Regions from separate parts of the Methylophilus sp. 'Pure River' genome, predicted to be linked through region 2. Evidence: riboswitches for the same ligand, from Rfam matches in the RefSeq annotation. Region 2 holds a riboswitch; the other holds the start of a gene.
The links. A riboswitch is a leader RNA that binds a small molecule or an ion and turns the genes downstream of it on or off. The one in region 2 is predicted to bind cobalamin.
Positions count from the first base shown of each region.

Region 1: linked by a shared signal. The riboswitch ahead of ACIDE9_RS12385 (TonB-dependent receptor domain-containing protein) and the one ahead of nrdA (class 1a ribonucleoside-diphosphate reductase subunit alpha) in region 2 are both predicted to bind cobalamin.

Region 1 covers NZ_JBKOUE010000010.1:53,607-57,370, reverse strand. The annotation lists gene ACIDE9_RS12400 (SGNH/GDSL hydrolase family protein) at 1-757, opposite strand, end outside; gene ACIDE9_RS12395 (cell division protein ZapA) at 1,164-1,466, opposite strand; gene ACIDE9_RS12390 (hypothetical protein) at 1,469-1,705, opposite strand; cobalamin riboswitch at 1,796-2,008, shown strand; gene ACIDE9_RS12385 (TonB-dependent receptor domain-containing protein) at 2,154-3,764, shown strand, end outside.
Region 2 covers NZ_JBKOUE010000003.1:120,757-134,187, forward strand. The annotation lists gene rlmF (23S rRNA (adenine(1618)-N(6))-methyltransferase RlmF) at 1-87, opposite strand, end outside; gene ACIDE9_RS04380 (hypothetical protein) at 206-772, opposite strand; gene hxsC (His-Xaa-Ser system radical SAM maturase HxsC) at 769-1,926, opposite strand; gene hxsB (His-Xaa-Ser system radical SAM maturase HxsB) at 1,923-3,380, opposite strand; gene hxsD (His-Xaa-Ser system protein HxsD) at 3,373-3,681, opposite strand; gene hxsA2 (His-Xaa-Ser repeat protein HxsA2) at 3,682-3,963, opposite strand; gene ACIDE9_RS04405 (hypothetical protein) at 4,182-4,733, opposite strand; gene ACIDE9_RS04410 (hypothetical protein) at 5,040-5,249, shown strand; gene yfaE (class I ribonucleotide reductase maintenance protein YfaE) at 5,313-5,723, opposite strand; gene nrdB (class Ia ribonucleoside-diphosphate reductase subunit beta) at 5,858-6,991, opposite strand; gene nrdA (class 1a ribonucleoside-diphosphate reductase subunit alpha) at 7,201-9,480, opposite strand; cobalamin riboswitch at 9,653-9,874, opposite strand; gene ACIDE9_RS04430 (OmpP1/FadL family transporter) at 10,112-11,377, shown strand; gene ACIDE9_RS04435 (TonB-dependent siderophore receptor) at 11,471-13,431, opposite strand, start outside.

The sequences.
Region 1 (3,764 bases), on a different contig from region 2:
TATGCAAATCATCCCAGAAAAGATACTTATCTGGATCAGCACAAACCGTTGCACCGTCATAACAAGCATCTGTTAAATTGGTGAATCCATTGCTCACGGCCAAGGCTATGCCGTTTTCCAATTCGGTTTTGGTATCAAAGTAAGTCAGGTTCGCAGTCGTTGGCAACCCCAACCCTGCTAACCCCGCAACCAGGTAGTCGTTATAGTCTCGCGTGTAATCCTCTAAAAACTGGACCACGCCTGGCGCAGCAGCACTAAAACGTGGCGCATCAACCAGCGCCGGTAAACCTAACACCAAAAAGTCAGTGGCGCCCTTGCTATGCAATAACGCCACCATATCAATCATATTTTGTGCAGAGTCTTGTGCTGAGAATGTCTCAATACCGTTTCCGCCGCCATCCAGCACATATAAATGTCCAGCATCAATCGACGGCACGGTATTCAGGTAGCTCGTCATAAACGTCAGCATATCCGCAGTGGTTGCGCCGCCAACTGCAAAATTTTGAAAACTAGCGGGTGAATTTAAACCTAACTCGGTCGCAAGATATTCAACGGCTGTTGGACCATTGGTAAAACGATAGTTGCTGTAAGGCGCACCCGTCTGTCCGCTACCAAATAACTTATAATAACTGACCACCGCAGTCTCTTGATCACCACCGTCGAAAAAACTATCGCCTATCGCAGTGATACCGCTATAAGCAAACGCTTGCTGAGAAAACAATGCAAATGCAAAAAACCAGAAAAATAGCTTACGCATGCCGTACTCCCTGAGTGTTAATTGTTAATCTATGTAACCAACTGGATTTTTAATCAATCCATTAAAGATTGCAATAGAAACTTTACAACGACAGCTAGTTGAAACGTAATGACGTGGCGAGGAACCACAGAAAGAGAAGGGAAAACAATGCGCTAAGGGGTTACCTGAGCCGAGATCCTGAACCAAAAAGTTCAGGTGGTAACAGCCTAAGGTACATTAGGTTCACACGCCAAGGGAGCCTTAAAAGACCACCCAACTTAGTGCGATCGCACAGCACCTGATGAGCCGAAACCTATAACAAAGACTAGTTCAAGGAATTTTAGACTCAGGCAACGCCTTAGCACACCGTTTTTATGATACGCCAATTAGTAAAAATGACGATGAAAATTTTGTGAATTGAAGCGGATTACAACAGTTTATGCTGGCCGGATAATACATCATCAATCTGCTGCTGCATGGTTGAAATGCGTTTTTTCACATCGCCCACATCCACACCGCCGCTACGCGTATTCAGCAACTCATGCGTAATATTGAGTGCCGCCATAATCGCAATCCGCTCCACACTCACCATCTTGCCAGCATCACGAATTTCGCGCATTTTACCATCAAGATAGCCAACCGCCTGCAACAAACTGTCACGCTCTTCGTCAGTACAAGTCACGCTGAGCGCGCGGCCCATAATTTCGATATCAATCGGATTACTTGCCATGACTAACGACCTTCCTCAGGCAACGCCGACAACAAACGCTCCAGTTGTACACTGGCTTGCGTCATATTGACTTTGAGTGATTGCGACTCCTGATGCAGCCGTGTGACCTCCTGACGCAACTCCACATTTTCGTCACGCAGCTGGCCGCACAAAGCAATCAGCTTCGTCACACGCTCTTCAAGACTTTTTAAATCGGCATCCATCAGCCCATTATCTTTTAAAAAAATGAGTGTGGTCAATAGCTAAGCGCGTTTTTTCAAAGTAAATTGATAATTTGAGCATTGCTGTCGAAAGTAGGCTTGCTGGCAAAAAAGCAGGCTTTAGACTAAAATAGCAACCAGTTGTCAGGTGCCTTTGCTGTATTTCTACAGGCAAGGTGAAACTGGGAAACAGGTGCGCGGACCTAATATTCGCAATTCCTGTGCTGCCCCCGCAACGGTAAGCAAGTGCGGGTCTATCCACATGCCACTGAGTTCAAACTCGGGAAGGCGATAGATCAAAACTTGCAAGCCCGGAGACCGGCCTCGCAACCAAATCGCATGGAAATACCGCGGGGTGACGGTGACTCTAAAAAAATGGCACTTCGATTTAATTGAAGTGCCTGCTTGCCTTTTAGTCGTCAATACACATCCCAGGTTTCCACTTTATGTTCTGCATGCGGGGTCGTATGCATTATCGGAAACAAATATGAATAAAAAAATCATTTTGGGACTCATCGCCCTTTACCCAGCCATGTCCTTGGCTCAAGAGGTTTTTTCTGAAAACACCTCCAATCTCGCCTCACTGTCATTGGACGAAGTGAGCGTGACCGCAGCAAGAATACCAGTTTCAACCAAGACGGCGACTGGTGACATCACAGTGATCACGCGTGACGAGATTGAAAGAGTGAAAGGCAGCTCGCTGCCGGACCTACTCAGATTACAGCCCGGCTTGCAGATTTCCACCAATGGCGGCATGGGAACGGCCAGCAGTGTATTTATACGTGGCACCAATGCGGAACAACTGATTGTGCTTATCGATGGACTGAGAGTCAACTCCGCGACACTGGGAACCACTGCCTTCGAAAACCTGCCATTATCCTTGATAGACAGAATTGAAATTCTACGTGGCCCTGCTTCCAGCCTTTATGGCGCTGATGCTATTGGCGGCGTTATCCAGATTTTTACTCGACGAGCAAAAACCGACCAGACTCTCTTTTACGGTAGTGTAGGTGCTGGCAGTTACGACACATACACCGGCAGTGCAGGATTCGACAGTCGCTATCAGGCACTACAATTTGGTGCTCAAATGAGCAGTTATGACACGAGAGGCATTTCTGCAAAAAAACGTCCCCCGCAAACGATTGACCGTGACCGTGATGGTTATAACAATCTGAGCGGCACGGCTTATGCAGACCTAGAGCTTGCAGAAGGCCATAGCCTCGGTTTGCGCTTTATGGAATCTGATGGCCAAAACCAGTTTGATAATGCCTACCGTAATTACTCCACCACCAACCAGCAAGCCTATGGTGCGACACTGAAAAACCGGCTGACCGAGCATTGGACGAGCACATTGAAATATGGCATCGGGCGTGAGCGCTCATTCAGCTTAAACAGCGCGAGCAGCCGCAGTAAATTCGACTCAGAACAAACCCAGATTACCTGGCAACATGATTACACGCTACCGTTCGGCACATTGACCTTTGCCTACGATAGGCTGGAGCAAGATGTCCTGACATTTTCCAATGGCAACCCCAGCATAGACAAGACGCGTAACGATGACGGCTTCATGCTTGGCTTCGTTGGCAATCACGAAGCGCACAGCATTCAACTCTCAGCACGTGAAGATCACAACACCCAATATGGCAACTACGTCACCGGCGGCGCAGGTTATGGCTACGCCATCTCACCCGAATGGCAAATCACCGCTCAATATGGATCAGCCTTTAGGGCGCCTACCTTTAACCAATTGTACTTTCCAAGCTTTGGCGACCCGGCCCTGAAACCGGAAAAATCGGATAACGTTGAAGCCAGCCTACGTTATCAAACCTCGGCTATCCAGGCCAAGCTGACCGTATTTGAAAACCATATCCGCGACCTTATCCAGAATGCAGGCCCTGCAACATCAGGCTGTAGTTTTGCAGGATTCTGCCCAACCAATTCAGGCAAGGTAGAAATTAAAGGGATCACTGCTGAAAGCAGCATCGTGTTGAACCCTCAGTGGCAACTCACAGGAAACTTGACCATCCAGTCTCCACGCAACGATGACACAGATAATTTACTTGTGAGAAGAAGTCAGCGCTACGGGAACCTGCAATTG
Region 2 (13,431 bases):
ATGTGATTGCACCAAGACTGAGAAGTCATAGCCGGTACTATGCACATTACTTGGGTGTAGGGTTGATGAAGGTAATGCGGACTTCATGAGAGATGTATTAAGTGGCGTTCAGCTTTAGAACTAAAAACACCATTTGGTTAGCTAAAATTACTTAGACTTCTGAGAGAATTAATAATCAACAGATGCAAACATTATACGCTCTGAACTAATTTCGTCCGGTATCACAAACAAAACCCCAACGGCCTTCTTTTATATTTATATAAGGCCCTGTTACCGATGCCAGAAGATAAACAACAGCATTGGGTTTATTTTTAACAGTAAAACTGAAGTCAGTTGAGTTTTCCTCATCAACCCCATATGTTCCTATCAAGCTCGTAGATCCTAAATTTAGGAACTCTTTTCTAACTAATAATTTCTTTTTGGGATCATTGAAGGGTAAAAAGTGCTTATCTACGCTTTTTAAAATGGCATCATTAATCAACCATGATTCAACTACTACTTTCTTAATCTCAAATGGAGATGTCCCTATATTTTTAATCGTCACTCCGAGATTTGCCAAACAAATATTTTTGGTGGGTAACAGAGTCCAATTCAAGTAACCAGTTGAAGCACTTCTAACCTCTAAAGGCTTCTCAATTTTTACGTATTTTGAATAAGCCCAAACCCCTGCAATTACTATTGCTAGTATCTCAACCACATATTTTATAACCTCTAAAATATCTTTAGCTTTGGAAAAAGCATGTTTGTTGAGCTGGGTGCGAAAGCGCCTCATAGAGCCTTGATATGGTCGCTGTAACGATGCTGTAAACTCGACGAAAAGAACCCACCGCAATCATGTAATTTAGTGCAGCCATCACATTCAGGTGCGAATTCATTTTTCCAGTCTGAAATAGATTTTTTGTAAAAAGGTAAAACATCTTCATTTACAGTGCAAAGCTGGTGGTTGTAGACAGAGGTTGTTAATCCATAACTACTTAGAATATTTACTGCATCACTTAAAATGTCTTTATATTCAAAAGGATCTATCCAAAGACTATCCAAATTAGCGCGTGTAAATCCCATCATTTCCAACCCCATTAGCGCCACATGATCAACAAACAATAAATTTCGCCCGATGAATTCACATAGGTCTGATAAACCTTCAATTGATTGCTTGTGAATAACAACTCTAATTTCGACTTTTTGATTCAATCTTTTGAGATTTAACACGCCAGCCAATGTTTCATCTAAAGCACCTGAACTTTGAACTATATAGTCGTGTGTTGAGGGGTTTGATGAATAAATTGGGATACCTACCATCATGTCAAAATGATTGATATCGGCATATCTTTTAGCAAAACCTATGTTTTTAAAAGAGCGACCATTGGAAAGAATATGAATACTAGTTTGAGGTAGATGGCTCTTAGTAAACTCTAGTAATTCTAAAAATCTCTCTCCAAATAACGTGGGCTCACCGCCAGAGAAACCGATTTCCTCGGTGTTCTTGGGTATTAATTTAATGAGATTAAAAGCTTCAGTTAATAAGTAGGAATCATCGTGACTTTTAGGAGGTTGTGAACACATTAAACAATAATGATTACATTGCTCTGTAATCATAATCGTATTATTAGTCGCCCTTTTGCGGTATAGAACCCGTATGTGTTCTTTATTTGGGGTGATTCGAACAATATCTTCATCGTTCAAGTAACTAAACTCATCTGGCAAAACAGTAAAATTCTCACCCTGAGAAAACTCAATATTATCGGCTAGCGACTCAAATGTAATGTAATGAGAAAATCCCTTAGGGGCATTCTTGGACCTTGCAATGAATGCCTTATCGACTCTTAAAACCTGCGGTAAGTTTGGGTTAGAACTTAACGCAAATAACTTTACTTTTTCAGAAGTAATCTCATGAACTTGAATTACTTTACCTCCGAGTTTAATCATCGGTTAGCCCATCTGAGGAATAGTTTTTTGGTATCAGGGTCTTTTTCCATGAGATTAATTAAGTGTTTAAAAATACTCATGTTCTTTTTACAAAACTCTGATTCAGGCTTCCGTCCTAAAAAATCCTTATGTATCGCATGATGATAAACTGGCTCGGAACCACAGTATGGCTCAAATGCACATTCAGAACACATTGGAGCACTCAGCGTAAAGGACTCTTCGATCGCATCAAGCAGCTTGTCTGAAAGAATTATATCTTCGTAAGAGTCAGATAATATATTACCTAATTCAAAAGTCTTATCTCCCATTTCAGCAAGCATTCTGCTTTCATCTGAAGCATAAACTTTACCATCGTAATTAAACACGATTGCTGCAATTCCAATTCCAGCTGGATTCATTAAATCAACATATCCAGACTCTTGGGCTGTAAGGATTTTCTTCAAAATTAAACTGGAATAATACTCTGAGAACTCAACGCCATTTCGATTCAATTCAATGATGTAATCAAGACCAGCTTTATAAAACTGTAACCATCGCTCAGTGTTATATGCCATAAATTTTTTTGTTTTTATAGCAAAACCATACGGTGATAAGGGCCTTAAAAAAATACCTTTGAAACCAAGCTTTAAATATTCGTCGATAATGTCTCTAACTTTGTCTAGGCTCAACTCTGTAGTTGTCATCAAAGCAGAGACCTGATCATAACCAAGTCGGCTTCTTGCCTGTTCTAATCCAGCAATAAATCTTTGATAGCTATCTTTGTTTGGTCTTGGTCTGTTTGAATTGTGTAAAAGCTCAGGGCCGTCCAGAGAAGTTGATATCTGGATTTTATGTAATTTACAGAAATCTAAAACCTCATCAGTCACCAAAGATAATGTGGTTGCGATTACGAATGCCAGATCCCTGTTTGCAACTTTGTTTCTATTTTTTGCTACCTCAACAATATATTTGATGAGCTCAAAATTTAGTAAAGGCTCTCCACCCTGAAATTCAATTTTGATAGCTTGTGATGGTGATTTGAATACAAAGTCCAGAGACTTATCAGCCATTTCTACAGTCATATCAAACGATGACTTATCCTCAGACTGTCTAGAAACCTGGCAATACGGACAACTGTGATCGCAACGAAGTGTGACAACAAAGATGTGTAAATTAGTAAATTGAGAAAGTCTGGATAATTTCGTTCTTAATTTAAGTGCCAATAACTCTATTGGAGACTTTTCGTTTGGTAGTCGTATAAAGTGCTTGGACCTTAACTTAGGATATAAGCGATTGGTAATATCGAGTTTTCGATGCACTAATCTTTCTAAATCACCATGCTCAATGAGCAGATACTCTCCAACAAAGTTAGTGATGATGTAGTTTTTATCATCAAATCTATCAAATTTAAAAGGGAGTAACTCATAAGATGAGTCTTTTGTAGAATAACTATCGAAACTTTTGAACTTACTCAATTTCTTGCAGATCCGTATTCAAGAAAGTGGCGCTCAATATTAGATTTCTTACAGTCTCGGTTTCTTTTGAAATCAACTGGCGAAGATGCTGATCGAGAATTTCTTTCTTAAAATCTGCTTCTAATTTTTGGCAGTAAGTATCAGAGTGCTCCCCATCCAGACTGATATGACAAAGTATCGCTCGATCATTTAACTCAAAATCCACCGTGAGTTTATTAATAAAGCGATACGCTGCCTTCTGTATTGTTTCAACAGAATAAACACGCTCATCAAATTTGAGCGTATAAGTTTTTGTACTCACTTAGTAGCCAGATGAATGTGAACGATGAGATGAATGCGAACTATGTGAGGAATGAGAGCGATGAGCGGCATAGAAAATGCCATCACTATTTGGTTGAAGAACAAACTGTAATGCAGTTTTATCGCTAAAGTCGAATTTATTAAATTCGCCTGTCTCAATTTCAAGCGAATTAGTTTTCGCTTGCTCATCAACTGGAGCATTATCAATCGACTTAGCATTTGATTGATTTGCTGTTAAAGCGCTTGCTAATACTGCCAATGGCAAAAGATATTTTCTTTTCATAATTAGCCCCCCTTAGATTGATATTTTTTAAGAAAATTATCATGGAATTTATATTGACGTCCATAAATCACCATTTCAAATCATATTAAAACAATGTAAAAGTTCGTATGCGAAACTGTTAGATTTATGAATTTAAACGTTGTTTCCTACAAATCAATAGGTTAGGGGTAACTTAAGATAATTGGAGGCAGAGCAAAATTAGTTTGATGCAAAACCTATTATTTAAGACCGCTCGCTTTATTGCCCGTTACTCTTTCGTAATCTGTTTTATAACGTTCTACAAAACTATCAAAATTGATTAATGGAACATTATCTTTTTCAATCTGATAAACAATGCCATCAAACTTATCCCGATCATTCAGTGGCAACCATCTTATTGTCACCTTTTGAAATGCCAGGTCTGATTTAAAACTTGGTTCTTTATTTACGCTTTCACGATAACAAGGTGCTTCACGGAAATGAATCAGATAGCACTTAAGCATTAAGTGCGATTGGTCGTCCAACTTGAGTTTCAAATAATAACCATCCGTTACAAAACCTCCCTTGCCGCTATACCTTTCAAATGGCTGCAATATCATCGTACCGCTGCTTACCTTGAAATCTTCAAATGCGGGTGGTGTGTCAATCTCTAAGTTTTTTATCGCATTGGCTTTGCTCAGATGATTAAGAAGAATGATGACCAAGATCACTATCAAATAGGTAGTACCAGGATGCTGCTTTATCCAAGCAGACAAGCTTTGATCTTTTAATTTTCCATCCATTTTTACCATACTGATCGCTTATGCTTTCCACGTAACGCTTTAGTTTCATGCAACCAGCATGCACTGATTAACTGCGTGAAATTTACCAAAACGTATGCACAAATTGCAACTTAACTCCAATACTCAAAGTCAAGTTACCGCTGAAATCAGACGTGTTTTATGCAAAAAACCGCTTAAATTATTGAATTAACTATAAAAACATCGCCTTTAAAGGGTATACACCCCTAAAAAACTTTGATATGTTACCGATATATCACAATAAATATGATGCTTTTGCGTCAAACAAACATCGGGGTGACATTGAAAATGATGGATATGTCTGGAAAATATTTGTACACCATACGCAGTGCCAATGGTGTGTTGGTTGAAAATCTGCAGATTTTTGGCAAGTCGCGTAGTGAGGCCGATGCCAAGATCAGGCAGATGTATTGGCGCTGCGAAATCTTGAGTTGCAGCCTGGTCGCGGATTTGAGTGCGCGTGCACCGAACCTGAAAATGCAGTGGCTGCGGCCGAATGCTGCGTGAGTTAAATACTTTGAAAAAAGGCGCTTGTAACCAAGCGCCTTTTTTATTGCCTAAACTTAATAACTAAAACAATGAAAGGTTGCTGGCCTGAATATTGGGCTTGCTGACTCTTCTGCGCAGCAGTTTTTTCACTGGCGTATCTGCCAAAGGCAAAGCTTCGTCGAACAGGGATTGTTGTGCCGGAAACATGTCGTCTTGCATCTGCGCGGTTTGCAGGTCAAACCTGAGTTCGCAATCTAGCCATAAATCTGATTTTGGCACGCAGCAGCATGGCAAAATTTCGTCGGCGGCAATAAAGGCGAGGGGCAACTCTACGTAATCGACTTCGCCGTCCAGCATGCGTACGCGGCAGGCACCACAATAACCGCTCCGGCATTGAAACTCTACTTCGTGGCCGGTACGTTCAAGGCCTTCGAGCAGGGTTTCTTGCGGGAGCAGGCTAAAGCGGCTGTGCTGGCTGCGTACGCTAATCATAAATTATAAAAAGATAAATGAGCGAGCGGGATAAAGTGCAAGGCGCACGGAGCGCAGAAACCGGATGTACATGTAGTACATGAGGATTTCGAGCACCGCACAACGCAGCAATTTACCCGCGCAGCCATTTATTATTACAGTTCAAAACCATTGAGGTCGTCTGCTGACACTTCAGAATCAATTTGACCAATCAGGTATGAGCTTAATTCCACCTCTTGCGGCGCAACTTGCACGGTGTCTGAGGCCAGCCAGGTGTTGATCCATGGAATCGGGTTGTTTTTGGCACCGGGGAATGCAGGCGGCAAACCAACGGAGGCCATGCGGCTGTTGGTGATGTATTCGACATACTGGCTCAGGATGTCCTTATTTAAACCAATCATGGAGCCATCTTTAAACAGGTATTCTGCCCATTGCTTTTCCTGCTCGGCGGCGGTTCTAAACATTTCAAAGCACTCGTTGTGCAGCTCGGCAGCGATCTCGGCGAACTCTGGGTCATCTTGCCCGGAGCGCATGATATTGAGGATGTGCTGGGTGCCAGTGAGGTGCAGTGCTTCGTCACGCGCAATGAGACGAATGATTTTAGCGTTGCCTTCCATTACCTTGCGCTCGGCAAAGGCAAATGAGCAGGCAAAGCTGACGTAAAAGCGAATCGCTTCGAGGATATTCACGTTCATCAGGCAGCGATACAGCAGCTTTTTAAGTTCGCGCTTGTTGACCGAGATAGTTTCGCCATTGATGACGTGATCGCCCTCGCCCAGTTGCGAATACAACATGGTCTGATGGATCAGTTCGTCGTAATAATGGGCGATATCCGAGGCACGCGCGGTGATGTTGTCATTGCGCACGATGTCGTCAAAAATGATAGAAGGATCATTGACGATGTTGCGGATGATGTGGGTGTAAGAGCGCGAGTGAATCGTCTCGGAAAACGCCCAGGTTTCAATCCAGGTTTCCAGCTCGGGCAGTGACACCAATGGCAACAATGCCACGTTAGGGCTGCGGCCCTGGATGGAATCCAACAGCGTCTGGTATTTGAGGTTGCTGATGAAAATATGCTTTTCATGCTCAGGCAGACCCTGGTAGTCAGCACGGTCTTGTGACACATCGACCTCTTCCGGGCGCCAGAAGAATGACAGTTGTTTCTCGATCAGCTTCTCGAAGACCGGATATTTTTGCTGGTCATAACGTGCCACGTTGACGGGCTGACCGAAGAACATGGGTTCTTTTAACTGTTCGTTGTCGATTTTGGTAAAGATGCTGTAGGCCATAGCCGTGTTCCTAATGTTTAAGTTTTATTCTCAAACTGTTTTTAAAATCTACTCATTACCCCACTGCAATAAGCGTTTGATCAGTGAGTGAGCGGGATAAAGTGCAAGGCGTCCGGAGCACAGAAACCGGAATGTACATGGAGTACATGAGATTTCGAGCACCGCACAACGTTGCAATTTGCCCGCGCAGCCACTGAGTCAGCGCTTATTTAAATCTTGCAGGCGCCGCTGGCACACCCATCATCTTCCGCCTCAGTGCCGCCTTCTGTCGCACCATCACGGGTGTTGTGGTAATACAAAGTTTTGATGCCCAGTTTGTACACTTGCAACAAGTCTTTGAGCAACTGCTTCATAGGCACACGGCCGCCTTCAAAACGGGTGGGGTCATAGTTGGTGTTGGCAGAAATAGACTGGTCAACAAACTTTTGCATAATGCCCACCAGCTTGAGGTAACCCTCATTGCTAGGCATTTTCCACAGCAACTGGTACTGGTCACGCAAGCGGTCAATCTCTGGTACCACCTGGCGCAAGATGCCATCTTTGGACTGTTTGACAGACACCAGGCCGCGCGGCGGTTCGATACCATTGGTGGCGTTGGCAATCTGGCTGGACGTCTCGGATGGCATCAATGCTGTCAGCGTAGAGTTACGCAGGCCATCTTTCTGGATGTCGGCACGCAGGCTTTCCCAGTCCAGCAACAATGGCTCGCTGCAGACGGCATCAAGGTCTTTTTTATAGGTATCAATCGGCAAAATACCTTTGGCATACGTGGTTTCGTTAAATGCACCGCATGGACCAAATTCGCGTGACAACTGTACCGAAGCCTTGAGCAGGTAATACTGAATCGCCTCAAACGTGCGGTGGGTCAGGCCCAACGCTGCGTCGCTGGTGTAGTTAGTGCCATTTTTGGCCAGGTAGTAAGCGTAGTTGATCACGCCCACGCCCAATGAACGGCGCTTGTTGGTGGCATTGAGAGCAGCTTTGACCGGGTAATCCTGGTATTCCAGCAAGGCATCCAGCGCACGCACCACCAAATCAGCCAGGCCTTCGAGTTCATCCAGTGACTCCAATGCACCCAGGTTAAACGCTGACAAGGTGCACAAGGCAATTTCGCCCTCTTCATCATTGATGTCGTTCAATGGATGGGTCGGCAGTGCAATTTCCATACACAGGTTGGACTGGCGCACTGGAGCAACGGCCGGGTCAAACGGGCTGTGTGTATTGCAGTGGTCTACGTTCTGAATGTAGATACGGCCTGTGCCTGCGCGTTCTTGCATCACCAGCGAGAACAGGTCTACGGCTGGCAAGCTACGCTTGCGGATGCTGTCATCGGCTTCGTATTGCGCATAGAGGCGCTCGAATTCGTCTTGGTCGGCAAAGAAGGAATCGTACAAGCCTGGTACATCATGTGGAGAGAACAAGGTGATGTTCTGGCCTTTGATCAGGCGCTGGTACATCAGGCGGTTGATCTGCACGCCGTAATCGAGGTGGCGTACACGGTTCTCTTCCACGCCGCGGTTGTTTTTGAGCACCAGCAGTGACTCAACTTCCAAATGCCACAGCGGGTAGAACAAGGTGGCTGCACCACCGCGCACGCCGCCCTGTGAGCAAGACTTCACCGCAGACTGGAACAATTTGTAGAATGGCAGGCAGCCAGTGTGCTGTGCTTCACCACCACGGATTTCACTGCCCAGGGCGCGGATGCGGCCCGCGTTGACGCCGATACCGGCACGCTGTGACACGTATTTCACAATGGCGCTTGATGTGGCGTTGATGCTATCCAGGCTGTCATCACACTCAATCAGCACGCAGGAGCTAAATTGGCGTGTAGGCGTACGCACACCAGACATGATAGGTGTAGGCAACGAGATTTTGAAAGTAGACACCGCATCATAGAAGCGCTTGATCAGATCCAGTCTTGTCTGCCCTTTGTAATTGGCAAACAGGCTCATGGCCACCAGAATGTACAGGAACTGCGGGCTCTCGTAGATTTTCTTGGTAACGCGGTTCTGCACCAGGTATTTACCCTCAAGTTGCTTCACAGCGGCGTAAGAGAAATTCATGTCGCGCCAGTGGTCCAGATGGCTATTTAACGCATCAAACTCTTCACGGCTGTAATCGCGCAGCAGATGCGGGTCATACTTGCCCAGTTCGGTCAGGGTCGTCACGTGGTCAAACAAATGTGGCGGCTCAAACTGGCCATAAGCAATTTTGCGCAGGTGAAAAATGGATAAACGCGCAGCCAGGTACTGGTAGTCAGGCGTTTCTTCAGAAATCAGGTCAGCGGCCGACTTGATGATGGTTTCATGAATGTCGTCCGTACGAATGCCATCGTAAAACTGGATATGGGAGCGCAACTCTACCTGCGATACCGACACATTATTCAGGCCCTGTGCGGCCCAGTCGATCACGCGGTGAATTTTGTCGAGATTAATCGGTTCCTTGCGACCATCCCGTTTTGTGGCCTGCATGGATTCGTATTGTGACATTAATGGCTCCCAATCATGGCAGCGAAGGTGGCATGGCACAGGCTTTTCGCAACGCGCATCCCGCCCCGGGAAAACCCAGGACCGCAGAAAATGCACCCGCTTAAAGGCCAGAAGAGCAATCAGCACAAAACTTGGCTCACTGCATCTGCCGAGGACACCCCGCCTCAAACGTTAACAAGAAAAAACTTACGGTAGGTCTCCTGGCTTTCAGGTCACCATTATTTGCTTTGCCTTCCCGAAATTATCAGTGGCGTTGTTAACAGCAAATAACTCGCTGATCACAGTTGCGGGGGCAGCTCTGGCTTGATGAGGACTGCGCCGTCTTCACGCACCAGATTCCCTTTTAAATACAGAAGAAGACTGTCTTCTGCATACCGTATGGATGCGACTATAAAACAATATCTATGGCTTTTCAATTATCAAAAACACAATATATTGATTTATTTACCTTGACAGTGAGCAACTGATTGTTTTTATTCAAGAATATTTTTACAACCATACTGCACAACTTCAGTGAGTGATATGCCGTCTCCTATCGTGATAAAAAAGCTATTTTTACGTCGTAATCATTAGGACACAGTGGTAACGAATTATGCGACACTAGGCATAACGAATAAAAACCAAATCCGTCATGACTTTTCTCCGTCTATCTACAAGATGCAGACTCACCGTCCTCATGTTGGTGGCTGCCAGCCCCGCGTATGCCACCAACGGCATCAACCTCATTGGCTTTGGTGCTGAATCAACCCTGATGGGCGGTGCTGACGTGGCGGTCGCGCGTGACACCAGCGCACTCAATACCAACCCGGCCGGGCTGACGCAGATCAAAGCGCCATTGCTGGATATGTTTGGCTCAGTGCTACGCACCACCGACCTGGTACACAAAGACCCCCGCAACGAAGAACATGCGTCCAACCGCTACACCTTGCTTGGTGGTGGTGGCTATGCGCGGCCCCTGGAAAATACCCCTTGTACGGCTGGCATAGGCTTGTTCGCACAAGGCGGCGCCGGTGGCGTGTTCGACAACCTGCGTACGCCGTTTGGCAATCGCGATGATTTGTCCTCGCTGTTTGGGATCGCCAAGATCATCCCCGGTATCGGTTGCGAGGTAACTGACAAGCTCTCTCTGGGCGCCAGCCTGAATATTGTTTATGCGAGCATAGAACAGGACTTTTTTGCGAATACTTCAGTGAGTGCGGTGCCCTTTGCAGGTTACAAATTAGAGGGCGCCTCCGCAGTGCGTACAGGCTTCAAGCTGGGCATGCAATATCGTGTGACCCCTGCACTGACGCTGGCGGCCTCCTATACCGAGAAAACCGAATTGCCGATGACCGGCGGCACACTGACAGCTGACTTCACAGATTTCGGGTTGGGCAAGGTGAAGTATGCCGATGCTTCAATCAAAGGCTTCGCCCTGCCGCGTGAAGTCGCTGTCGGGATGGCGTTCAAGCCAACAGATGACTGGTTGCTTTCATTCAAACTCAACTGGCTTAACTGGAGCGATGCGATCAATGACGTGACCCTGCGCGCCACCAAACCAAACAATGCTTCAGCGCAATCTATATATGGCAGCTCAATGGCAGCCGACTGGAAAGACCAATGGGTAGTCGCGACAGGCGTTGCGTACAACTGGGATGACCGTACCACGCTTTATGCGGGCCACAATTACGGCAAAAACCCGATCCCGCGCCAGAACTCCAGTCCTTTATTGGCAGGCACCCTAGAGCATCACCTCACCTTCGGTGCCGCACGCAAGGTCGACCAGCACTGGCTGATGACAAGCGGCGTCGAATGGATGCTACCTGTCAGTGTTAAATACAACAGCCGATTATTTGGTGAGTCTGAAATCCGTAATGAGGCGATTGTGTTGCACTTTATGCTGAGCCGCCGCTGGTAGCTTAAACAAAAAAACCTGGCATCAAGGATGCCAGGCTCCAAAACGAGTATGTCTGAGGAAAACAACAGTCAGCTGATCCCCTAGCTGTCACGCTTAAAAATCTACCTGTGCACTCACCTTGAAAATACGCGGCTCGCCCTGCGTCAGGAAATTCCAGTCGCCGTGGGTTTGCCAATATTTCTCATTGGTCAGGTTCTGAATAGCCGCACGCATGGTCACGCGATGGTCATTCAGTTTGGCCTGATAGCGCGCACCCAGATCAAATAAAGTATAACTATCCATGCGGTGAATATTTCTTGCTTCCAGGTAACGGTCACCCACATAACGCATCCCTGCTGATAAGGTCACGCCAGGCACAGCCAGCATTTGATAATCAGTAAATAAGGTAGCAGTAAATTTGGGGGCGTTAGGCGCATCCTTGCCATTGACATCAACATCATCACTGTTGTTTTCACTGTGCATGAGTACCATGCTACCGCGCAAGGCCCACTGGCTGCCGAGTTCAACACGGCCCGCCAGGTCCAGTCCACTCAGGACCAGGCCTTTCGTTTGCTGTACGTAATAATCGCTACTATTCGTGTAAGCCAGGCCACGTTGCATGCGGAACAGCGCGGCTTCGGCAGACCAGAAGCTGCCTTGCTGCTTGAGGCCAAGTTCATATTGCCTGCTTTCCAGCGGCCCAAAGGATTGGTCTTTATTATTGGTTCCCAGGGGCGCCGTGTTGCCCTCTTCTAACGCCTCGACATAGCTTACATAGGCAGTCAGTGCCTCTTGCGGTTTCCAGAGCAGAGCATAGGTTGGTGTCACCTTGCTTTTGTCAAAAGTCTCACCGCCGGGCTGGGTTTTGCGGTAGCTACTATGACGCAGGCCAATAATGGTGCTCCATTGCGGCGTCCATTCAATCGTGTCGCTCACAAACACACCAACATTGCGGGTCCTGAAAATGGTACTGACATCTTTGCTGATGTCGGAATGTGGATTGCTTGCATCACTGCGGCCACCGTACAAATTGCCCGTTCCCAAGGAGACAAAACCGTCCGGCGCACCACTGCGATGCACCGTTTGCATATCCGTCCCCGCCACCAGCGCATGCTTGATACTCCCGGTATCAAACCGCCCATTCACCATCATGTTTGCTGACAGATTGGTGTGCTCGCTATACCACTGTACCAGGCCATCATCATAGTTACCGGCATCGTCATTGATGTAAAGATAACTGTCGTAATTGGTACGCTTGAGTTTGGACATACGTACGGCCGTACTGATATTCCAGTCGTCATTGAATGCCCAACGCAACCCGGTACCTGCAGTCAGCATCTCGGTCTCATGATAGGTAAAATCCTGCGTCAGGCGTTTGGCGCCATCAATCGGCTTAGGGGCGGCAGCATTATCATCCACCACCAACGCGAACATGGAGCCATTCACTTTGCGTTTTTGATATAGTGTGTCGGCCTCAATGGTTAACTGGTCACTGAGTTTAATATCCAGTGCGGCGGAGGCTGAATCTCGCTTGATCGGCGTATCCAGATAAGTATCGCCACCTTCGTGTACATAATTGACACGCAATCCCAAACGATCATCGGCAAAACGACGGCCGATATCCAGGTTGAGACTGTATTGACTATCCGTCATCAAGCCGGCCGTCACGCGCGTCATCGGCGTATCCCCGGCGCGCTTGAGCTTGTAATTGAGGATACCGCCCGGCTGTGCAAAACCATACATGAACCCGGACAAGCCTTTCAGCAGCTCAATCTGCTCGAAATGCTCAATGGGTAAATCGGTATTCCATGCCGAAATATTCAGGCCATCAATTTTATAACCATTCAATAAATCGAGCGCTAGGCCCCTGACGGTAATCATGGAGCTTTCACGCGCGACCCCGTTACTTGAGGCCGTCACGGCAGCATCCAGCCTGAATACATCCGCAATATTCGTCACTTGGCGATCAACCATCTCTTCCGATTTCACCACCCTGACGGAGAATGGTGTATCCAGTAATGTTTTTTCGCCCAGTGCGCCATAACTGGCCTGATTAGCTTCGTAACGACTAAGCA